3 regions of the Brevundimonas sp. DW-iso22 genome follow, and region 1 is predicted to be linked to each of the others. Evidence: predicted binding sites of a transcription regulator. Region 1 holds the regulator's gene; each other region holds the start of a gene.
What was found. Region 1 encodes LexA, which represses DNA repair genes until DNA is damaged. Its sites were predicted from a motif close to ATGTTCNCNANNTGTTCT; they were not measured.

Region 1 (7,805 bases):
CAGCGCCGGCGGGACGTCGGAACCGCACGGTGTGCGGCTGCATAAGGTCGTCGACGCTGGGCGTACGGTCGCGCCATGGCGATTCGAAGATGCGGCCCTGGGCCTTCGCTTCGTCGCGCAGGGCACCGGTTTCCTCGGCGGTCAGGAAGTCGCGGTAGGCGTGACCCGTTTCCAGCAGGATGTTGGCGACCTCGCGGTGGCGATCGGCGCGGCTGAACTGGAAGACGGGCTCTTCGTCCGCGAACAGCTCCAGCCAGCTCAGGCCGTCGAAGATGGCCTTGACCGCATCGTCGGTCGACCGCTCGCGATCGGTATCCTCGACGCGGACCAGAAACTTCCCGCCCTGGCCTTTCGCGTAAAGGTAGTTGAAAAGCGCCGTCCTTGCCCCTCCTATGTGCAGATATCCGGTCGGTGAGGGGGCGAAGCGGGTGACGACTTCGGACGTGGCGGGGACGGGCGTGGAGGTCATGGGGGGCGTTATAGCGCCCGCCGCGACAAAGCCCACGGCTGCGTCGCGGATTCTTGCCTTCCTGTCGGCCCAGGTTGCGGCCCAGACCCTGCGCTGGCGCATGTGGGCCCCGGTGGCATTCGGCGGCGGGTGCGCCGTCTATTTCGGCCTGAAGGTCGAGCCGCCGCTGTGGCCGCTTCTTCTGATCGCGGCGGTAGCGGCGGGAGTCTGGCTGATCTCGCGATGGCGAGGCGCGGCGAGGCTGTGGACCCTGCCTCTGATGCTGTTGGCCTGTTTCGCCCTGGGCCTGGCTGTTTCGAAACTGCGGACCGATGCCGTGGCGGCCCCCATCGCGCCTGCGATGGCCGAGCCGACTGTGGTCGAGGGCTGGGTCGTCGACGTCGACAGCCCAGGGTCGGCCGGACCGCGTGTGGTCATCGCCCCGGTGCGCGTGCGGGGTCTAGCGCCTGAGGACACGCCGGAGCGGCTGCGGGCGACAGTGCGTGGGTCGATCCCGGAGCCGGGCACGGCCATCCGCCTGTTCGCCATCATCAATCCGCCTCCGGCTCCGGCCAGTCCGGGAGCGTACGATTTCGGACGAAACGCCTACTTCCAGAGCCTCGGAGGCGTGGCGTTCGGCCTGGGCGAGCCGAGGGCGATCGATCTGGCCCCGCCGCCCTGGAGCCTGCGCGCAGCAATGGCGGTGAATGCCATGCGGTTCGATCTGGCGCGGCGGATCGTGGAGCGGCTGGGGCCGCGTACCGGCGGCGTGGCGGCCGCGATGACCACGGGGCAGGAGGCCTGGCTGGATCCCGCCGAGGTCGAGATCATGAGGGATTCGGGACTTGCGCACATCCTGTCGATCTCGGGCCTGCACATGGCGGTGGTCGGCGGGTTCGCCTTCTTTCTGGTGCGGTTTCTGGTGGCCTGCTGGCCGTGGCTGGCTCTGAGGGTCTCCGGCAAGAAGGTGGCGGCCTGGGGCGGGCTGATCGCGGTGGGGACCTATCTGGTCGTGTCGGGTCATCCGCCACCGGCGGAGCGGGCCGCGATCACGGCCTCCATCGCCTTCATCGCCATTCTGCTGGATCGACAGGCGATCACCATGCATGCGCTGGCGGTGGCGGCCTTCGTCGTCCTGCTGCTGCAGCCCGAGGCCATCGTCACGCCGGGGTTCCAGATGTCGTTCGCCGCAACGGCCGCTCTGGTCGCTCTGGTGGAGGTCTGGCCACGACGGCCACATGAAATCTCGGTGCCCTGGCCCATCCGGATCGTTCAGCAGACCGGCGTCTGGGTGGCGGCGGCGGTCATGGCCAGTCTGGTAGCCGGGGCGGCGACCGGCCCATTCGCCATGCAGCATTTCAACCGCACAGCTATGTACGGGCTGGTGGCCAATCTGGCGACGGCCCCGCTGTCGGATTTCCTGATCATGCCGGCGCTGGCGCTGGGGGCCTTGCTGGAGCCGGTGGGGCTGGGCGCGCCCTTCCTGTGGCTGGCGGGGCAGGGGATTGGACTGATGCTTGCGATCGGGGCGTGGACGGCGGGTCTGCCCGGCGCAGTGAAGACCGTGGCCAGCGCGCCGGACTATGTCCTGCCCATCGCCTTCCTCGGTGTACTGTTCTGCTGTCTCTGGCGCGGGCCGTTGCGATGGTTGGGCCTGCCGCTGGCCATGGCCGTCATGATCTGGCCAAGAGCGCCCACGCCAGACCTCTGGATCGGAGACGGCGGCACACAGGCGGCCTTCGTGCGAGAGGATCAGGCCGTTGTCACTCGCCCCGGTATCCGCCAGTTCGCGGTGGATGTCTGGAGCCGCAGGCGCGGGCTCGAGCCGGTCGAGCGACAGGGCGAGGGCTGGACCTGCACGCGGTTTTCCTGTGCCCCCGACACGGCCAAAGCCGGTCCGGTCGCCGTCTGGTGGGGCAAGAAGGCTCCGTCGGACGGGCAGTTGTCCAGCCTTTGCGCTGCGGCTGAGGTCGTGTCGGTGCGTTCCTCAGTTCCGACGTTGCCAGCCGAATGCTCTGACACACTTATCCTGGACGGCACCGATTATGCGCGGGGGGGAGCGGTGGAGTTGTGGCGTGACGCGGCGTCAGCCAGTGGCTGGCGAGGGGTCTGGACGTCAGACGTCAGGGGCGACCGCCCGTGGAGCCGGTTCGGCGATGCGGATGCCGCCGACGGGGCCTAGTGATACTGGCGCAGCAGGCCAACCAGCTTGCCCTGCACCTCGACCTGATCGGGGCCGAAGATGCGGGTTTCATAGTTGCGGTTGGCCGGTTCCAGCGCGATGGATCCGCCCTTCTTGCGAAGGCGTTTCAGCGTGGCTTCCTCGCCCTCGACCAAGGCGACGACGATCTCGCCGGAGTTGGCGCTGTCGGACTTCTTGATGATGACCATATCGCCGTTCAGAATGCCGGCCTCGATCATGGAATCGCCCTCGATCTCCAGAATGTAGTGCTCGCCGGCCCCCAGCATGGATTCCGGCACCGGATAGCGGGCGGTTTCGTGCTCGATGGCGGCAATGGGCGTGCCGGCGGCAATCTTGCCCATCAGGGACAGTTCGCGCGTGTCGTTGGCGGGCTCGGCGGCCGAGGTGCGACCACCCTCGATCACGCCCGGACGGAAGGGCGCGCGGACGGCACGACCGCCGGTCGCGGCCTGATCCGGCAGTTTGGTCACTTCCAGAGCCCGCGCCCGGTGCGCCAGGCGGCGGATGAAGCCCCGCTCTTCCAGCGCCGTGATCAGGCGATGGATGCCCGACTTGGACGCCAGATCCAGCGCCTCCTTCATTTCGTCGAAGGAGGGCGAGACGCCCGTTTCCTGAATCCGCTCATGAATGAACATCAGAAGTTCGTGCTGTTTGCGCGTGAGCATGGCGTCGAATCGTCCAGAACAAGGCGTGAACCGTTGGCGATGTTCTGTAAGTGTTCTTGCCTAATGTCAACTTAACGGCAGAAGGCGAGTTTCAGGCCGCCATTAAAGCCCGCGTCGCCGCCTCGACGTCCGGCTGACGCATCAGGCTTTCGCCCACCAGGGCGGCCTGCGCATGCGCCTCCGAAACAGTGGCCATGTCGTCGGCGGTGAAGATGCCGCTTTCGGCGACCAGCAGGGCGCGGACGGGGCTGAGCATGGCCAGGCGGGCGGTCGTCTCCAGATCGACCTCGAAGGTGCGCAGCGACCGGTTATTGATGCCGACCAGGGCGTCGCCCCGATCTGCAACAAGCATGCAGGCGCGGGCCATTTCGGCCTCGTCATGGGTCTCGATCAGGGCGTCCATGCCGAACCGCTCGGCCTCGGCTAGCAGGTCTGCTGCGAGGGCATCGTCGATCATGGCCAGGATGATCAGGATACAGTCAGCCCCCAGCGCCCGGCTCTCGGCCACCTGCCACGGATCGACGAGGAAATCCTTGCGCAAGCAGGGCAGGGCGGTGGCGTCGCGCGCCTGGCCCAGGAAGGCGTCGTCACCCTGAAAGCTGGGCCCATCGGTCAGGACCGACAGGCAGTTGGCACCGCCACGTTCATAGGCACGCGCCAGGGCGGGCGGGTCGAAGTCGGCGCGAATCAGTCCCTTGGACGGGCTGGCCTTCTTGATCTCGGCGATCAGGGCGGGCCGGCCGGTGTCCTCGACATGCCGTTCCAGCGCGGCACGAAAGCCGCGCGAGGCCGAGGCGGCCGCAGCAAGGGCTTCGATGGCGGACTGGGAGGTGAGGGCCTTGCGGGTGGAAACCTCTTCGCGCTTGTAGGCGGCGATCTGGCTGAGAATGTCCGTCATGCCGGGTCGTCCTCGATCGGGGTATTGGTGGCGGCCACCAGGGCCGCGAGGGCCTGTGCCGCATGGCCGTCGTCGATGACGCGGGCGGCCTGATCGACGCCCTGGGCCAGATTGTCGGCCCGCTCGCCCACCACCAGAGCGGCGGCCGCGTTGAGCAGGACGATATCGCGGTAGGGTCCGCGCTCACCCGCCAGCAGGGCGGTCAGGGCGGCGGCGTTGACCTCTGCATCGCCGCCGCGAATGTCGTTGATGGACGCCAGCGGCAGGCCTGCGTCCTGGGGGGTGACGGTGAAGCGGCGCACGGTGCCGTCCTTCCATTCCGCCACCTCGGTAGGGCCCGTGGTGGTCAGTTCGTCGAGGCCCTGCCCGTGGACGGTCCAGGCGCGGGTGGCCCCCAGACGGCCCAGTACCTCAGCCAGCGGCTCCAGCAGGCGTGGGTCGTAGACGCCCATGACCTGGCGTTTGGCGCCCGCCGGATTGGACAGCGGTCCCAACAGGTTGAAAACGGTGCGGAACCCGATCTCGGCCCGCACGGGCCCGACATGTCGCATGGCCCCGTGATAGGTCGGGGCGAACAGGAAGGCGATGCCAGCCGTCTCCAGCGCCCGCAGTTGCTGGGCGGGTGTCGCGGCCAGGTTAACGCCCAGCACAGACAGCACATCCGACGATCCGGATTTGGAACTGAGCGCCCGGTTCCCGTGCTTGGCGACCTTCAGGCCTGCACCCGCCAGCACCAAAGCGGCGGCGGTCGAGATGTTGAAGGTGTGCTGGCCGTCGCCACCCGTGCCGCAGGTGTCGATGACGTCGTAGGGATGATCCAGCGTCAGGGCTGCGTCGCGCATGGCGGTGGCGAAAGCGGCTATCTCATCCACCGTCTCGCCCCGAATACGCAGGGCGGTGACGGCCGCGGCGACCTGGGCCGGGGTCGGCTCGCCCCGCAGGCAGGCCGCGAAGAAGGCATGCGCCTCCTCACTGGACAGCACACGGCCGTCGACCAGCTTTGCTAGCAAGCCCTTCACATTGTCGGCCATGCTCAGACCATCGCCCGGCGCTTGACGTTGGCCAGGTCCAGGAAATTGGCCAGCAGGTCGTGGCCATGCTCGGTAGCGATCGATTCGGGATGGAACTGAACGCCGTGGATCGGGCGCGTCCTGTGGGCCAGGCCCATGATCTCGCCGTCTGCGGTCCAGGCGGTGACCTCCAGCACATCGGGCAAGGTCTCGCGTTTCACCGCCAGCGAGTGGTAGCGGGTCGCGGTGAATGGCGAGGGCAGGCCCGCGAACACGCTCTTGCCCTCATGCAGCATGGGCGAGGTCTTGCCGTGCATCAGGGCCTTGGCGCGGATCACGTCGCCGCCGAACGCCTGGCCCATCGCCTGGTGGCCCAGGCAGACGCCAAAGATCGGCATGTCCAGCGGCGCGGTGTCCAGTAGAGCCAGGCAGATGCCGGCTTCGTTAGGCGTGCAGGGACCAGGCGACAGCAGGACGGCCTCCGGCTTCAAGGCCCAGGCCTCGGCTGCCGTCAGGTCGTCGTTGCGCACGACGCGCGTCTCCGCGCCCAACTCCGCGAGGTAGTGGACGAGGTTGTAGGTAAAGCTGTCGTAGTTATCGACGACCAGGATCATGCGGGCGGTTCTAGGGGCTGAGGGCGCTGAGGCCAAGGTGCCGCGACAGTAAGGGCGCATTAACCGGTTCTGTCCGATTTCGGGACACTCGATGGAGGAGCCCGTGACGCCGACAGACTTCGACAAGGTGCGATTGCTGCTGACGATCCAGCCTGTCTCGACGGGCAGCGCCTACGCCACCCTGGCCGCCGCCGCCTTGGCTGCGGTGTCGGCGGTGGCCATGGCCGGGGTGATGGTGCTGGGCGCCGGTGTCAGCTTTCCTGCCCCCGACGAGATCAGCCAGACCCGCTAGCGATTGCCGAACGGGTAGCGCCACGCGTCCTCGGCGGCCCGCATCGGGGCGTTGGCCTTGGCGCGGGTCTCGGCATATTCGGCGGCCGGATCGCTGTCGGCCACGACGCCCGCGCCTGCCTGCACGAATATCTGGCCATCGGTGAACAGGGCGGTGCGCAGGACGATGCAGATGTCCGCCTCGCCCCCCGCCGAGATGTAGCCCACGCCTCCGCCATAGCCGACGCCGCGCTTGGTCGTTTCCAACTCGTCGATGATTTCCATGGCCCGCACCTTTGGCGCACCCGACAGGGTGCCTGCGGGCAGGGCGGCCAGCAGGGTGTCGACGGCGTCCAGCGAGGGGTCGGCCGCGCCCTGAACTTCCGAGACGATGTGCATGACCGAGCTGTAGCGTTCGATGCGGAAGCTCTCGATGACCTCGACCGTGCCGGGGGCCGAAACGCGGCCCACGTCATTGCGACCCAGATCCAGCAGCATCAGATGTTCGGCGCGCTCCTTGGGATCAGCCAGCAGTTCGGCTTCCAGCGCGCGGTCGATCACTGGAGTTTCGCCGCGCGGGCGGGTACCGGCCAGTGGGCGGATGGTGACGCGACCATCCTTCAGCCGGACAAGGATTTCCGGGCTGGACCCGGCCAGCTGGAAGTCACCGAAGTTCAGATAGAACAGATAGGGCGACGGGTTCCGACGACGCAGTGACCGATAGAAGGCAAACGGATCGCCGTCCCACGGGGCCGAGAAACGGTGGCTTAGCACGACCTGAAAGATGTCGCCTGCCGCGATGTAGTTCTTGGCCCTGGCGACCAGGTCGCTGAAGCCCGCGCCATCGACCGGCGATGCAAACGACGCGATCTCGGCGGGCACGGCAGCGGGAATGGCGGGCAAGGGGGTGCGCAGGTCGCGCTCGAAGGCGTCGAGTCGAGCTGTCGCCTGTTGCCACGCCGCTTCGGCATCCTCGCCGCCATCGGGATAGGCGGCGGCGACCAGGACGATCTCGTGGCTGACGGAATCGAACACTGCGACCAGTGTCGGGCGTGTCAGAACCGCATCGGGCAGGTTCAGCGGGTCGGGATTGGCCTCGCCCAAGGGCTCCAGCAGCCGTACCATGTCATAGCCGAAGACACCGAACAGTCCGGCGGCCATGGGGGGGAGGCCGTCGGGCAGGGTGAATCGTGATGCGCCCATCAGTGTGCGTAGGGATGTCAGGGCGTCCTGCGGTTCTTGAACAAAGGACGCCGTGTCGATCGCAGCGCCTCGCGCCACTTCGGCCTGACCATCCCGACAGCGCCAGACGACGTCAGGCTCACGGGTGATGATCGAATAGCGGCCGTTGACGGCACCGCCCTCGACCGATTCCAGAAGAAAGGCGTGGGTTCGCCCATGCCCGACCTTCAGAAAGGCCGAGACCGGCGTCTCCAGATCGTCGACCAGCCGACGCGTGACGACTTGCGGGCGTCTATCGGCCCAGCCTGCCGCGAAATCGTCGAACCGGATCTCCGCGAAGCCTGTCGTCATTGCGCCGGGGCGGGGGAGGGGGCCGTCGCTGCGCCCGGGGTCGCGCCTGCCGGAGTGGCGGGAGCGGTTTCCGGCAGCCCCAGGGCGACGCGGGCCGCAGGCTCATCGAATCCGACTTCGGTACGGGTTGCGGCCGCTTTCAGGAGAGTCTGGAGGACACCGTT
Region 2 (7,805 bases), 100 kb from region 1:
ACCGTCTCCCCTGCCCTTCTGAACGCCAGCGCGCCCCGCGTGGTCCCGGAGCGCATGCGCCAGACCGCCGAGGACTTCGAGGCCTCCTTCCTGACCCAGATGCTGAAGCCCATGTTCGACAGCCTGTCGACCGAGGCCCCTTTTGGCGGTGGCGAGGCCGAGAGCACCTGGCGCGGTTTCCTGGTCGAGGCCATGGCCAAACAGACGGTCAAGGCTGGCGGTCTGGGCCTGTCGGACACCATCGTCTCCGAAATGATCAAGATGCAGGAGCAGGCGCAATGACCGCCGCCGAGACCGCGACCCTGAATGCTACCGCCCGCGTGCGTCAGATGATCGACGTGACCGAACGGCTGACCGCACGCCTGGCCGAGGAAGCCGCCGCCTTCGAGACGCGCCGCCCGCAGGATGTCGCGGCCACGGTCGGTCAGACCCAGGACCTCGCCAATGCCTATCGTCGCGAGTCGGCACGCATCAAGGCCGTGCCCTCCGAACTGGCCCCAGCACCCGTCGAAGAGCGCCAGCGATTGATCGCGGCGACCCAGACATTCGAAGCCGTCCTGTCCCGTCATGCTCTGGCCGTCGAGGCCGCTCGCATCGTGTCGGAGGGCCTGGTCAAGACCATCGCCGCCGAGGTCGCCAGTCAGCGTGGATCGCCCGCCGCCTACGGGGCTTCTGGACGCGCCAGTGCCACCGATGGACGCGCCGTCGCCTACAACGCGCAAGCCTAGCCGCAAGTGGCTGGAAATAATCGGTTAAGCCTGTTCATGGACCATTGTTTTCAGCCCTTGTCCGGTATCTGACCGGTCATGAGTTTCCAATCCCGCCTTTTGGGCCTCGCCTTTGCCGCCGCCGATGTGCTGGTCGAGGTCGATGGCGACACCAAGGTCACGCTCGCCCTCGGGGCCGGCGTCACTGCGGGTGCCGACCCGGGACGGCTCTGGAGCGGCAAACGCTTCACCGACATTCTGAGCGCCCCCAGCCGACAGCCGGTCGCCAAGGCCCTGCATGCCCTGCAGTCAGGCGGTCGCACCTCCGAGCTTCAGATCGTCGTGACCGGGAATGACGGCATGGTCCGCCGCGCCCGCTTTCGGGCGTTCAGCCTTCCGGAACTGGCTCCCGCCGTCTCCTGCTCCCTCACCTGGGATGGCGAGGCCTTCAGTGAGGCCGAGGCTCCGCCAAAAGAGCTGCTGACGTCTGAGGGTCTGGTCGATCACACCCGCCAGATCATGGCCGACGATCCCGCCGCCGACATGTCCTTCTCCTTCGTCGAAGTGTCGGGCCTGGATCGCAACAAGGCCGAACACAGCCGGGCCGAGGCCCAGATCCAGTCGGTGCTACAGGCGTCGTCGGTCGATGGCGGCAGTGCCGCCCAACTGTCCGAAAAACGCTTCGCGGTTATCCGCCTGACCGGCGACAAGACCGATCTGGCCGCTGAAATCCGTCAGGCTGCCCTGGACGAAGGCGTCGAACTGATGGTGCGCAGCACCGAGGCGACGCTGGCCGGTGGTACCTCCCCCGGCATGGCCCTGCGGGCCCTGCGCATGGCGCTGGAGGACTGCCTCAAGGACGACGGGATTGACGCCGCGGGATCCGGGTTCAGTGAACGCCTCAAGAGCACGATGCGCGAGGCCGACGCCTTCAACACCGTCGTGGAAACCCGCGATTTCTCCCTGCACTACCAGCCCATCGTCGATCTGAAATCCGGGGCCGTCCATCACTTCGAGGCCTTGTCGCGGTTTCGCTCGGGCGGACCGGCCGCCACCATCAAGATGGCCGAGGAGATGGCCCTCATTCAGGCGTTCGACCTGGCCGTCGCCGAAAAGGCCTTGGCCCAGATGCAGCGCTCGGGCTTCGGCCTGATCAAGGTCGCGATCAATGTGTCCGGCGCGTCCCTCGCCAGCGATTCCTACATTCAGGGCCTGCTCAGCCTGACCGCCAGCAAGCCGGAAATCCGCAAACGCCTGATGGTCGAGGTCACCGAAACAGCCGCCCTGGCCGATCTTGAAGCTGCCGACCGCCGTCTCAAGGCCCTGCGCAAGACCGGCATCCACATCTGCCTCGACGACTTTGGTGTCGGTGCCGCGTCATTCGATTATCTGAGCCGCCTGCCGCTGGACACGGTCAAGATCGACGGCAGTTTCGTGCAGAACGTCTGCGAGACAGAGCGGGCCCAAAAGCTGATCAGCCACCTTGTCGACCTGTGCACCGATCTGAAGATTTCGACCGTGGCCGAGATGATCGAGACCGAGGCCCAGTCCACCAAGCTGCGGACCATGGGGGTCACCTATGGCCAGGGCTGGCTGTTCGGCAAGGCGACGGCGGAACCCGTCCTGCGCCTGCCGTCCGGCACGGGCCCAGCCGCGGCCCGCCGTCAGGGCGAAGTCGTCGGCTGGGGCTGACCCAGGTCCAGTGTTCGGGTTACCCTGATCGCCTCCAGGAAATCCGGATCGTGGCTGACCACGACCAAGGCCCCATCATAGCCTGACAGCACCGCCTCGACGGCCCGGATCGAGTCCAGGTCCAGGTGGTTGGTCGGCTCATCCAGGATCAGCAGTTGCGGCGGGCGAATACCGATGACGCAGGCCAAAGCCGCCCGCAGCCGCTCGCCGCCAGACAGGACGCCGATCTGCTTTTGCGCCGCGACATTGCGGAACAGGAAACGGGCCAGCGCCGCCTGGGCCTCGTTCTGCGATGCACGGGGGTTCAGCCGCATCCAGGCCTCCAGCACCGTCTCATTAGAGCGTAGCATGGACGTGTCCTGATCCAGACAGGCCGTCGTGACAGGTCGGGTGACTGCGCCCTGCGACGGCGGCACTTCGCCCGCCAGCACCTTCAGCAAGGTGGTCTTGCCCGCCCCATTCGGCCCGCGGATGGCCACGCGCTCCGGGCCGGTGATCCGAAGGGTCAGGCCATCCAATATCGGCACGCCGTCCGGCGAATGCCACGAGACCCCCTCCAGCACGGCCACTGTCCTGTCGCTGGCCAGACCCGACGATGGTAGCGAGATCGACAGCTCGCGGGTCCGCTCGACCGCCTGCTCCGCCTCCGCTCGGACAGCATTCGCCTCCGACACTTGCCGCTCGACCAGAAGGTTCAGCCGACCCCCGCTCCGCTCGGCTCGTTCGGCACGGGCATCCAGCAGGATCTTGGGGTCTGAACTGCCAGCCCTCGCCACCTTGTTTGCCCGGTCGCGTCTGGCCTTCCGTTCACGCGCCAGCTGACCCTCGCGCGCGGCACGATCCACATCCCGCGTCGCCGTCTCCAGGGCCTGCACCGCTGCTGCCCGTTCCGCCGCCTTGCGCTCGGCGTAAAGATCATAGTCGCCGCCATAGACGCGCGCTCCCAGCGATGACAGCTCCACGATCCGGTCCATCCGGCGCAGCAAATCGCGGTCATGACTGACCACCAGCACGCCACCCGGCCACCGTTCCAGAACACCCGAGACCAAGGCCCGACCCTCGGCGTCCAGATGATTGGTCGGCTCATCAAGCACCAGCAGGTCAGGCGCATCCAGCAACAGGGCCGCAAGGCGCAACCGCGTATGTTCGCCGCCACTCAGCGTCCCAACCCGTCGCGCCATGTCCAGATCCACCAGCCCGACCTGCACCAAAGCCTCTGTGATCCACGTCTCCAGACCCCAGTCCGCAGCGTCGAGGTCCTGTGCAGAACCGCGACCCGCCAGGATCCGTGAAAGCACCGCCAGCGGCTTTGCAACACCCAGCGCCTCTGCCACCGTTTCTGTCGGGTTCACCGTCGTGACCTGCGGCAGCCACCCCACGCTACCTGCGCGTGAGACGCGCCCCTCGATGGGATCATCCAGACCCACGACAAGGCGCAAAAGCGTGGTCTTACCCGCGCCGTTGCGGCCCACCACTCCGGTGCGCTCCCGGCCGAGGGCCAGGCTCAGATTGTTGAAAAGCGTGTGTCCGTCAGGCGTTCGGGCGGCGACGCGATCCAGCGTCACGAACGCGGATGCGGACAGGCTTGGGTTTGGGCTGGAGCGAGACATAGGCGACCACGAGCGAGGCGACAACGGAAAGGGCGAGACCGATTTCCAAAGCGCTGATCATGATCGTCGAAGCTCCTGCAAAAACACTCAGGCGATGAGGATGGCGGTTCGCGCCGCGTCGCGCAACCCCTGCGTCAACCGCCCGCAGGGGCCATCTGCTTGGCCACCGTCTTGATGATGAAGGCCGACACCGCCTCCGCCCGCGCCGGAGGCTGGGCGACGACGGCGCTGTAAAAGGCGGCGGTCACATCGCACTGCGTCCGTGGCGGTGCGCTCATCAGGCCGGTGCCGAAGAACTGCTGGCCCAGCGCCTCGTCCACCCCACCCGCCACCATGGTCTCATAGACGGCGACGAAATCGGCCTGGCCGGGGTCCTCACGGGTCACGGGTGAGGCCCTCCCTGACTGTCCCGCCACCAGCCGCGCCGTCGCCGCACGATCGATCAGGGGTTTGGTCCGGGCGTCTGCCTGATATCCGGCCGGCAGGCCCGCCATGGCGAACTGGGCACAGGTGTCGACATCGGTCGCCTGCAGATGCTCGATCAGCGCCTTCTCGGCCTGCATCACCTCGACTACGGCACCGCCCGGTGCCGCCGCGACATACGGGGCCTGCCGCAGGCCATAGGCCCGCATTTCGGCCTGCATCGCCTCCAGCACCTCGGCCTCGCTCTCGCCCGCCGCAAGCCGCCCCGCCGCCCGGTCCCGGATCTGGCCGTAGAAGGTCGTATCGGTCTCCTGCAGCGTCTTCAGGACCACGTCCCGCTCGGCGTTGCGATCCACCTCGGCGGCATAGTCCTCTGTCGTCTTGGTGCAGGCCGAAATTGCCAACACCAGGCTGGACGCAACACTCAACAGAAAAACCAACCTCACCGGTCTCATTCCGCAACCACGGTCAGCAATTCGTCGCCTTCTTTCGTACTGCCCCCAGTCGGCTTCATCCGGGCATTAATGTTGAAGCTCTCGATCTTCCATACCCCTTCCTCTTTGAGAAAGACGGTCTGGGCCATCACACTTCGATCAGGGTATTCGTAAACTTGGCCCAGGGCGTAGCGCTGGCCCGACGTTGTCATGTTGGATTGCCATCCCGTCGTCGTCGGCGGGGGTGGCGTTCCCTCGGGAGCGAACGTTCTGAGCATCGGCAGTTGGGCTCTCACGTCTGCCTCTGAATTGGCCGACGACAGACGTGCCACAAGCGCGTCGTCACGACCCTCGACGAGGTCGGCATAGGCATCGCGCGCTTCGGTTGCCAACGCTTCATTGGCTGTCAGTACCGGGGCGGAGCAGGCTACCGCCAAAAATGCCACCGGCACCATGGCAAGATAAGATAGATTCATCGGCGTCCTCCCATGGCTGAAGCCTAGCGCATTTGATGATCGTATTGGCAACAGCCCCCTCTTGTTCCTATATTGTTCTTGCTGAAATCCGCAAATCGATCCCCATATAGCGCTGTCGCCCTGGACACAGGCACAGCCTCCCGCGTTCTCTCGGACCTCATGACTGAAAAGCACAATTTCATCCGCGTGCGCGGTGCCCGCGAGCACAATCTCAAGGGCGTGGACGTCGACATCCCGCGTGAGAAGCTGGTCGTCATGACCGGCCTGTCGGGGTCCGGCAAATCCTCGCTGGCGTTCGACACCATCTATGCCGAGGGTCAGCGGCGCTATGTCGAGAGCCTGTCGGCCTACGCCCGCCAGTTCCTGGAACTGATGGGTAAGCCGGACGTGGACCTGATCGAGGGCCTGTCGCCGGCCATTTCCATCGAACAGAAGACCACGTCCAAGAACCCGCGCTCGACCGTCGGCACGGTGACGGAGATCCACGACTATATGCGCCTGCTCTGGGCCCGCGTGGGCGTGCCCTACTCGCCTGCGACCGGCCTGCCGATCGAAAGCCAGACCGTTTCGATGATGGTCGACAAGCTGACCGCCCTGCCCGACGGCGAGCGCATCCTTTTGCTGGCCCCCGTCGTGCGGGGTCGCAAGGGCGAATACCGCAAGGAGATCGCCGAATGGCAACGCTCCGGCTATCAGCGGCTCAAGATAGACGGCGAATTCTACGCCATCGAGGACGCGCCTACGCTGGACAAGAAATTCAAGCACGACATCGACATCGTCGTAGACCGGATCGTCACCAAAGCCGGCCTCGAACCCCGCTACGCCGACTCCATCCAGACCGCCCTGAACCTCGCCGACGGTATCGCCGTGGCCGAGTGGGCGAGCGCGCCTGAGGGCGAAGAACCGCGCCGCCTGCTATTCTCCGAAAAGTTCGCCTGCCCGGTTTCCGGCTTTACGATCAGCGAGATCGAGCCGCGGCTGTTCTCGTTCAACAATCCGTTCGGGGCGTGTCCTACCTGCGACGGCCTGGGCGTCAAGCTGGCGTTCGACGCCGATCTGGTCATCCCCGACCGCGACAAAAGCTTGCACAAGGGCGCAGTCTCGCCCTGGTCGCGCGGCCCCTCGCCCCTCTATACCCAGACCCTGCAATCGCTGGCCCAGCACTTCGGCTTCTCGATGGACAAGCCCTGGCGCGACCTGCCAGACAAGGCGCAGGCCGTCATCCTGCGCGGCTCGGGCGGCGAAAAGGTCAAGTTCGTCTATGACGACAACGCCCGCAAATACGAGACGGTAAAGGCCTTCGAGGGTGTGCTGCCCAATCTGGAACGCCGCTGGCGCGAGACCGACAGCGCCTGGGTGCGCGAGGAACTGGGCCGCTATCAGTCCGAAACCCCCTGCGACGCCTGCGGCGGCAAGCGCCTGAAGCCCGAGGCCCTGGCGGTCAAGGTCGGCGGCTCCGACATCGCCGAGATCAGCTGGCTGTCGATCTCCAAGGCCTATCTGTGGTTCTCTACCCTTGAAGAAACCCTGACCGAGAAACAGGTCGAGATCGGTCGCCGCATCCTGAAGGAAATCACCGACCGGCTGCGGTTCCTCAACAATGTCGGCCTGGACTACCTCAGCCTGTCGCGCTCATCCGGCACCCTGTCGGGCGGCGAGAGCCAGCGCATCCGCCTGGCGTCCCAGATCGGCTCGGGCCTGACCGGCGTCCTCTACGTCCTCGACGAACCCTCCATCGGCCTGCATCAGCGCGACAACACCCGCCTGCTGGAAAGCCTGCGTGGCCTGCGCGACCTCGGCAATTCCGTCCTCGTCGTCGAGCATGACGAGGAGGCGATCATGACCGCCGACTATGTCATCGACATGGGCCCTGCCGCCGGGGTCCACGGCGGCACCATCTGCGCCGAAGGCACGCCTCAGGAGGTCTTGGCCAATCCGAACTCCCTGACCGGAAAGTATCTGTCCGGCGAACGCGAGATCGAGATTCCGGCCGACGGTCGCCGACCGATCAACCGCAAGAAGATGCTGAAGATCAGCGGCGCGACCGGCAATAATCTGAAGACCGTGACGGGCGAAATCCCCGTCGGCCTGTTCACCTGCGTCACCGGCGTGTCCGGCGGCGGCAAGTCGACCTTCACCATCGAGACCCTCTACAAGGCCGCCGCCCGCCGGCTGCACAACGCCTCGGACGCCCCCGCCCCCTTCGACCGGATCGAGGGGCTGGAGCATTTTGACAAGGTCATCGACATCGACCAGAGCCCGATCGGTCGCACTCCGCGTTCCAACCCGGCGACCTACACCGGTGCCTTTGGCCCGATCCGCGACTGGTACGCCGGATTGCCGGAGTCCAAGGCGCGCGGCTACGGCCCTGGCCGGTTCAGCTTCAACGTGAAGGGTGGCCGCTGCGAGGCCTGTCAGGGCGACGGCCTGATCAAGATTGAGATGCACTTCTTGCCCGACGTC
Region 3 (7,805 bases), on a different contig from region 1:
ACGACCGTCGAACGACGGTCGCAGAGGAACCCTGCCACATCCCCGACGTTCGACCGCCTGATATGTGGCGAGAGAAGTCTATTGGCGCGCGGGGCCCTTTGGTGCAGGGTCGAGGCGTTGACGGACTGGGGAGGGTCCCGTTGATGCTGAAAACGACGGCCATTTCAGTAACAACCGCTGCGCTTTTGGCTATGGCCTGCGCGGGCGTGGCGACCGTTGCTACGGCTCAGGAGGCCGTCCGGCTGGCCGATCCCTTTGCCGACGGCGCGGACCGGCCCGTCACGGTCTCCGATCTTCTGACCCGACTGGAGCGCGACGGATCCGTCGCCGCCTTCGACGCCCCCATCACCGATATCGAGCCACGCTGGGTCGCCAGCGTCTCGCGTGCCGATCGTGCCGAACCGCGGGCGGTGGCGGAACGCGACGTATGGTTCTCGGGTGGCGGCTTCGACGACCGGCTGCGCCTGCGCACCGAAGGCTCCATCCGCCGGGCCGATGGCGCGCCCGTGCCGCCTGGGCCGCTGGACCGCGCGGGCTGGGACACCGAACATTACGACGTCTCCTATGTTCGCGGCTGGACCGAGACGCTGGGCCAGACGGGCTCGGGACTGGACGTCACCTTGACGCCCCATGTCGGCGTCGGCGTCGGCAGCCGGGGCAATTCGACCGAGGCGGGGGCGACCCTGCGTGTCGGACGCAATCTGGATCGCCTGGTGCCCGATGGCACCGAGGCCTTTGGCGAGCGCCCGCGCTGGTATGTCTATGCCGCCGGATCGGGCCGGGCCGTCGGATACAATTTCGCCCGCACGCGCGATGGCGACTATGCCCGCTCGGGCGTCAGCCACGACAGCGGCAACTTCCTGGGCGACGCCTCCATCGGCGTGGCCATGCGAAAAGGGGCGGTCCAGAGCTCCGTCGGCCTGATTTACCGCGAGATCGAGACCGAAGGATTTCGCGCCGGCCATGGCGTCGATACCGATGTGTCCGAAGGCGTGATCGCATTTCAGTTGTCGATCAAGCCGGAGTAGGGGTCAGGTTTTAGGGACTAGGGACCAGGGACCAGGGCAGATAGCCGAAGGCTCGGAGTCCTGCTTGTCTTCCCTGATCCCTCATCCCTCATCCCTAAAACTTCGCCACCCCTTCCCGCCGGTCGTCTGCCCCGCCGTCCCAGCTCCAGCCGTCCGCACTCTGCCGCCATAGCCCGCCGTGCAGGCCGGAGTTCTCGCTGGCGTTGGGGCGGATGACGACGCCCTCAGCGGCCATCCCCTCGCGCACAGCCGCCGGGAACCGCTCGGTGTCCGCCCCAAACCCATCGCCCTTGGCCACCAGATTGGGCAGGTCGAACGCCGCCTGGACCGGCAGGCCCCAGTCCAGCCCGGCGATCAGCGCCTTGGCATTATAGGCCAGGATCGACGAGCCGCCGGGCGATCCCAGCGCCCCGATCAGACGGCCGTGCTGATCCAGGATGATCACCGGCGACATGGACGAGCGCGGTCGCTTGCCCGCCGCCACCGCATTGGCCGCGGGCTGGCCGTCTTCGCGCAGCGGCTCGAACGAGAAGTCCGTCAGCTGATTGTTCAGAAAGAAGCCCGCCGCCATCCTGCCCGAGCCGAAGATGCTCTCGACCGTCGTGGTCATGCTGACCGCATTGCCCGCTGCGTCCACGACGACGAAATGCGAGGTGCCAGCCGGTTCGCGCGTGGCATCGGGCCCGGCGAAGACGCCGCCCGGCGGGGTGCCTGCCTCGGCCGCGCCCGTCAGACCTGCCGCCAGCGACGCGCGCTCGGCCACATAGCCTTCGTCCAGCAACCCCTGCACCGGCACACCGACGAAGGCTGGGTCGCCGACGTAGCGATCGCGGTCGGCATACATCACCCGCTGAAGCTGGGCGAAGGCGACCCAGGCGTCGGCATCCTCCGCCCCGCCATCGATCGCCGGTGTACGCTCCGCCATGGCCAGCAGTTGCAGGATCGCCACCCCACTGGACGGCGGCGGCGGCACACAGACCACATAGACCCGGTAAGGGCGGCACAGGGCCCCGCGTTCGATCGGCTGATACGCTGCGATGTCCGCCGTCGTCAGCGCCCCCGGGCGCGGCCCCTCGGCGAGGGTGGCGGCAATCTCCTCCGCAATGCGACCACGATAGAAGACCTCAGGCCCACCCGCCGCCAGTTCGGCCACCGTCTGGGCATAGGCCGGGTTCTGCAGCACATCGCCCGCGACCAGCCGCTGGCCATCCGGTTTCGTAAAATAGGCATTGGCCCAGCGCGACCGCGCCTGGCCACGCGGCTGGGCGATCATGCCGGCCAGTCGCGGACTGACCACAAAGCCCTCGCGCGCCAGCCGCTCGGCGTCACCGAACAGGGTGCTCCACGGCAGGGTTCCATGCTCGGCCTGCGCCATGCCTAACATCGCCACCACGCCCGGCGCGCCCGTCGATCGACCGCTCAGCACGGCGTCCCCGAAGCCCAACGGCTGGCCATTCTCATAGAACAGCTCCGGCGTCGCCGCCGCCGGGGCCGTTTCGCGCCCGTCATAGCTGGTGACCTCGCCCGTCTCCGCGTCGAACACCATCATGAAGGCCCCACCGCCCAGACCCGATGATTGCGGCTCGACCAGCCCCAGCACCGCCTGCACCGCCACCGCCGCATCGACGGCCGAGCCGCCCTCGCGCAGGATCTTCATCCCCGCCTCGACCGCCAGCGGATTGGCCGCCGACACAAACGGCCCGCGCGCCTGAGGCATGGTCGGGACAGACGGGGCGTCTGCGGCCGGAACCCGTGTCGCCCCGTTCTGAATCCATTGTCCCGTGTCGCTCGCACAGGCCACAAGAGCCAGTGTCAGGGCTGCGACAGCCAGAGGTCTGGCCAGGCGGGAAAGGGAGGATGGCATCAGGCACTCGCGAAGACGACCGGGGAGGTTCGTCTCAACTTGACGCCTGCGCCTCGGCTTAGAAACCCCCGATCGAAACTTGCCGCGAAAACCGCGCTAAACCCCTTGCCCCCTGCCCCCACCTCCGCTAGGAAGCCGCCTCGCCGTTCGCGGCCATGCGCGCCCGTAGCTCAGCTGGATAGAGCATCAGACTACGAATCTGAGGGTCGGACGTTCGAATCGTTCCGGGCGCGCCATTTTCTGATAAATAGCAGCAGCTTACCCGTGCTGATCAGTAGGCTGCTTATGTGGTCGGCTTGCAGCGAACCGACCGCCGCTCGCTTAATTTCCTGAAATTACAAAACGACCAGGCCTCGATTTGGGTCTGGTGCTTGCGCGCCAAGTTTTTGGCTCTTGACTCTCCATATCGAGAGAGAGGCATATGTAGGAACATAACAGGAACATGCGTTGTCTTCGGCCCTTCAGATCGAGCAGTTGAAATCCCGCTTGGCCAAGCTGTCTCATCATGAGACCGGGCCCGAGCCGGGACGATTCACGCTCGGGATGGATCGTGTCGATGCGTATCTGGACCCCGGACCTTGCCTCTTCTGCCTCCACGACATTCATGCCGAAACCGCCGCCGATGCTGTGGCCGCCAATGCCTTTGCGCTGGGTCTGGCGTCTCGTGCGACAACGGAGAGGCCCCTGGCCTGGGTGGTTCAGGCATTGGCTTGCCAAGAAGCGGGGGCCCTGCATGGGCCGGGGCTGCACGAGTGGGGCTTGCGACCCGAGAACGTGCTGATCGTGCGAGTACGAGACGCTACGGCCATGCTGGCTGCGGGCGAGGAGGCCTTGAAGAGTGGGGCTGTCGGAGCCGTGCTGATGAGCGGTTGGGGCGAAGCCAAGGCCATGACCCTGACTGCCAGTCGGCGTCTGGCTCTGGCGTCACGGGCGGGGCGAAGCACAGCGTTCCTGGTCCGAGCGGCGGCGGCGGCTTTGCCCAGCGCGGCCGAGACCCGCTGGTCGGTGCGCGCGGCCCTGTCGACGGCGCTGGAGGCCGGGGCTCCCGGCCGCCCCGCCTTTGTCGCCGCCCTGACCCGCAGCCGACAGGGGGCCGCCCCCGCCAAATGGACGCTGGAGTGGGATCGTGAGACTCGCGCATTTGCAGAGCCCGCGCCGCTATCTGGCCGTCTGGTTTCCGTTCCTGTCGTCGGATCGGTTGGGTCGGGAGGAAGCGCGACAGGGTTTCGCCGAACCGGGTGAACGCGCCCCGCCAGACGCCGTCGTTCTGGTCGAAAAGGTCCGGGGCGCCCTGCGGCTCGCCGCCCTGAACCTGGAAGCCTGCGCCCTGGGACTGACGCGCGGCATGACCCTGGCCGACGCCCAGGCGCGGACGCCCGCCCTGCGCACGGTCGTGCATCGGCCCGACGCCGATGCGGCCCTGTTGACTCAGGTACTTGAGGATTTCGGGCGGTTCACGCCGATGGCGGCGATCGATGGCGACGACGCCCTGATCCTGGACGTCACCGGCTGCACCCATCTGTTCGGCAATGAGGCCGGGCTGGTCCGGGCGGTGGAAATGCGCGCCGCTCTCATCGGCCTGAGCGTCCGCACGGCCCTGGCCGGCACGCCCCCGGCCGCGCGAGCCCTGGCCCGGTTCGGACGGGGAGGAATCCTTGAAGGCGGTCAGGACGCGGCAGCCGTCCGAGCCTTGCCGATCGCAGCCTTGGAGCTGGACGAGAGGGAGCATCAGGCCCTGAATCGGGCGGGCCTGCGAACCTTGGGCGATCTGGACGACCGCCCGACCGCCTCACTGGCCGCGCGGTTCGGGACCGACCTGCCGGTACGGCTGGCGCGTATCCTGGGCCGGGAGGACGTGCGGATCACGCCGCTGCGGCCGCCCCCGGCCTGCGTCGTTGATCGCATCCTGTTCGAGCCGATCACCCAGACTTCTGATGTCGAGGCGGTGATCGGTGACTTGCTGATCGAGGCCATGGCCTGGCTGGACCAGCGGCGGCAGGGCGGGCGGGCGTTCGCGGTGGCCTTTTTCCGCATCGATGGGGCGACCCGGCGGATCACAGTGCGAACCGGGCAGGCGACGCGCGACGCCACCGGGGTGATGCGGCTGTTCAAGGAAAGGCTGGCGGCTCTGGCCAGTCCGCTCGACTCCGGCTTCGGGTTCGACCAGTTGCGCCTCTCGGTTCCTGTCACCCAAGCTATGGCGTCAACGCAGACGAGGCTCGAAGCCAAGCCGCCAGATCGCAATGGGACGGGTGCCGAAAACTTGGACCGGCTGATCGACCGACTAACAGCGCGTCTGGGGCCAGAAGCGGTTAGCCGGTTCGAACCGGTGGAGTCGCATCTGCCTGAACGCGCCACGCGTCTGGTCTGGGCTGGGCGTCGCCGGGGCGAGACCACCTGGCCCGCGCGCGATCCAGAATCCCCGCCTCAACGCCCGTTGCAAATGTTCGATTCACCCCAGCCGATCGAAACCATCGCTCTGGCTCCTGATGGACCTCCGGCACGGTTTCGCTGGCGGCGAGTCACGCATCAGGTTGCACACGCAGAAGGTCCCGAACGCATCGGCGGCGAATGGTGGCGTCGGCCGGGACATCGCACGCGGGATTACTACCGCGTCGAGGACCATGAGGGGCGGCGATTCTGGCTGTTTCGTGCAGGCTTGTATGGCGAGGTTCCCGAACCGCGCTGGTATATCCACGGTCTGTTCGCATGACGGACGTCACTTCTTCCACCGCCTATGCAGAGCTGGCGGCAGCGAGCAACTTTTCGTTTCTACGTGGTGCCTCGCATCCCAAGTCGCTGGTTTTGAGCGCGATCCTGCGGGGCCACACCGGTATGGGTCTGGCGGACAGGAATACGGTGGCGGGTGTCGTTCGAGCCTGGAGCGCGCTTAATACTCTGCGAGAGGAGGGATTGTCGCCACCCGAGAAAGTCCGCGACGGTGGCGGGCCGGGCGAGACCATCTTCGTCGAGGACACCATGAATGATCCGGCCCTATCAGACCTGGTAAAGGCGCGGGCACAGGATTTTCGCCTGCTGACGGGTACACGACTGGCCTTCAACGACGGGGCACCCGACATCGTCGCTTATCCCGAAGATCGGGCGGGGTGGGGGCGGCTGACGCGGTTGCTGACCTTGGGCAACCGCCGTGCTGTGAAGGGCCAGTGCGATATCGGCTTGGCTGACCTTCTGGCCGATTCGGAGGGGTTGCTGCTAATCGTCATGCCAGAGCGTCGGCTGGAGGGCTTGCCAACCATCCTGAAACGGCTGGAGGCGGCGTCGCCCGGTTCGATCTGGCTGGCTGCGGCGATGCTGCGACAGGGCGACGATCGGCGTCGTCTGGCGCGGTTAAAGGCGATGGCTCAGGCGGCCGATGTACCCCTGCTGGCGGTTAACGACGTGCTTTATCACGATCCGTCGGAGCGCGATCTTCAGGACTTGCTGACCTGTATCCGAGAGGGGGTAACGGTCGAGGCGGCGGGGCGACGGCTGCTGGCCAATGCGGAACGACACCTTAAAACCCCTGCCGAGATGAACCGGTTATTTGGGGATGCGCCCGAGGCCCTGGAACAGACGCAAGTTCTGCTGGCCCGCGCCCGGTTCGACCTGAAAGACCTGACCTACAATTATCCGCAGGAACCGACGCCGCCAGGTCGTTCATCGCAGGAGTATCTGGAGGAACTGACTTGGAGGCATGCCCAAACCCGGTATGCCGACGGCATTCCAGACAAGGTCGTCGACCTGTTGCACAAGGAACTGGCCTTCATCCAGGCTCAGAATTTTGCGCCTTATTTCCTGACCATCCACGACATCGTGCGGTTCTCTAATTCCAAGGGAATCCTGTGCCAGGGGCGAGGGTCTGCTGCGAACTCGGCGGTCTGTTATGTGCTGGGCATCACCTGCGTGGACCCGGCCGAGAACGACCTGTTGTTCGAACGCTTTCTGTCAGACCACCGAGGAGAGCCGCCCGACATAGATGTGGATTTCGAGCACGAGCGGCGCGAGGAAATTATCCAGCACATCTACGAGCGCTATGGCCGCCACCGCGCGGGCATCGCCGCCACCGTCATCCGCTATCGCCCCAAGAGCGCCATCCGAGAGGTCGGCAAGGTGCTGGGCCTGACCGAGGACGTGACCGCCCGCCTGGCCGCCAGTCAGTGGGGCAGCTGGGGTGCCGAGATCGGAGGCAAGCATGTTGAACAGGCCGGGTTGGACCCTGCCAATCCGATGATCGGGCGGGCGGTCGCCATGGCGACGCGGCTGCTGGGCTTTCCCCGCCACCTGTCCCAGCACGTCGGCGGTTTCATCCTGACCCAGGACCGGCTGGACGAACTGGTCCCCATCGGAAATGCAGCCATGCCGGATCGGACGTTCATCGAATGGGACAAGGACGATATCGACGACCTGCGGCTGATGAAGGTCGATGTGCTGGCGCTGGGGATGCTGACCTGCATTCGAAAGGCGCTGGACCTGATGCGCGATCACGAAGACGCGCCCTATGAACTGCACACCATCCCGACAGAGCAGATCGATGTCTACGATATGCTTTGTCGGGGCGACTCGATCGGCGTGTTCCAGGTCGAGAGCCGGGCCCAGATCAATATGCTGCCGCGCCTGAAGCCACGTACATTCTACGATCTGGTGATCCAGGTGGCGATCGTGCGGCCGGGACCTATTCAGGGCGACATGGTGCATCCGTATCTACGCCGGCGCGCCGGCGTGGAGGAGGCCGACTACTCAAAACCCGGTCCCGGCTACAATCCGGATGAACTGAAGGAGGTTCTTCACAAGACGCTGGGGGTGCCCCTGTTCCAGGAGCAGGCGATGAAGGTCGCCATGGTCGCCGCCGAGTTCACATCCCGGGAAGCCAACGGCCTGCGAAAGGCCATGGGCACCTTCCGAGGCGACGGAAC

Region 2: a site for LexA is predicted at 5,404-5,421, ahead of uvrA (excinuclease ABC subunit UvrA). Genes of this name have one in related genera too.
Region 3: a site for LexA is predicted at 3,319-3,336, ahead of AC4PRM_RS03935 (ImuA family protein). Genes of this name have one in related genera too.

Annotation. Positions count from the first base shown of each region.
Region 1 is NZ_JBZXEB010000006.1:199,216-207,020, forward strand. Features, by position in the region: gene gltX (glutamate--tRNA ligase) at 1-469, opposite strand, end outside; gene AC4PRM_RS11615 (ComEC/Rec2 family competence protein) at 468-2,630, shown strand; gene lexA (transcriptional repressor LexA) at 2,627-3,316, opposite strand; gene trpC (indole-3-glycerol phosphate synthase TrpC) at 3,408-4,214, opposite strand; gene trpD (anthranilate phosphoribosyltransferase) at 4,211-5,245, opposite strand; gene AC4PRM_RS11635 (anthranilate synthase component II) at 5,248-5,838, opposite strand; gene AC4PRM_RS11640 (hypothetical protein) at 5,942-6,130, shown strand; gene trpE (anthranilate synthase component I) at 6,127-7,641, opposite strand; gene AC4PRM_RS11650 (peptidylprolyl isomerase) at 7,638-7,805, opposite strand, start outside.
Region 2 is NZ_JBZXEB010000006.1:302,077-309,881, reverse strand. Features, by position in the region: gene AC4PRM_RS12150 (rod-binding protein) at 1-282, shown strand, start outside; gene AC4PRM_RS12145 (flagellar basal-body protein FlbY) at 279-728, shown strand; gene AC4PRM_RS12140 (EAL domain-containing protein) at 807-2,399, shown strand; gene AC4PRM_RS12135 (ABC-F family ATP-binding cassette domain-containing protein) at 2,372-3,964, opposite strand; gene AC4PRM_RS12130 (hypothetical protein) at 3,930-4,070, opposite strand; gene AC4PRM_RS12125 (hypothetical protein) at 4,144-4,872, opposite strand; gene AC4PRM_RS12120 (hypothetical protein) at 4,884-5,342, opposite strand; gene uvrA (excinuclease ABC subunit UvrA) at 5,502-7,805, shown strand, end outside.
Region 3 is NZ_JBZXEB010000003.1:73,759-81,563, reverse strand. Features, by position in the region: gene AC4PRM_RS03950 (lipid A-modifier LpxR family protein) at 144-1,028, shown strand; gene AC4PRM_RS03945 (gamma-glutamyltransferase family protein) at 1,123-2,892, opposite strand; tRNA gene AC4PRM_RS03940 (tRNA-Arg) at 3,052-3,128, shown strand; gene AC4PRM_RS03935 (ImuA family protein) at 3,340-4,134, shown strand; gene AC4PRM_RS03930 (Y-family DNA polymerase) at 4,019-5,605, shown strand; gene AC4PRM_RS03925 (error-prone DNA polymerase) at 5,602-7,805, shown strand, end outside.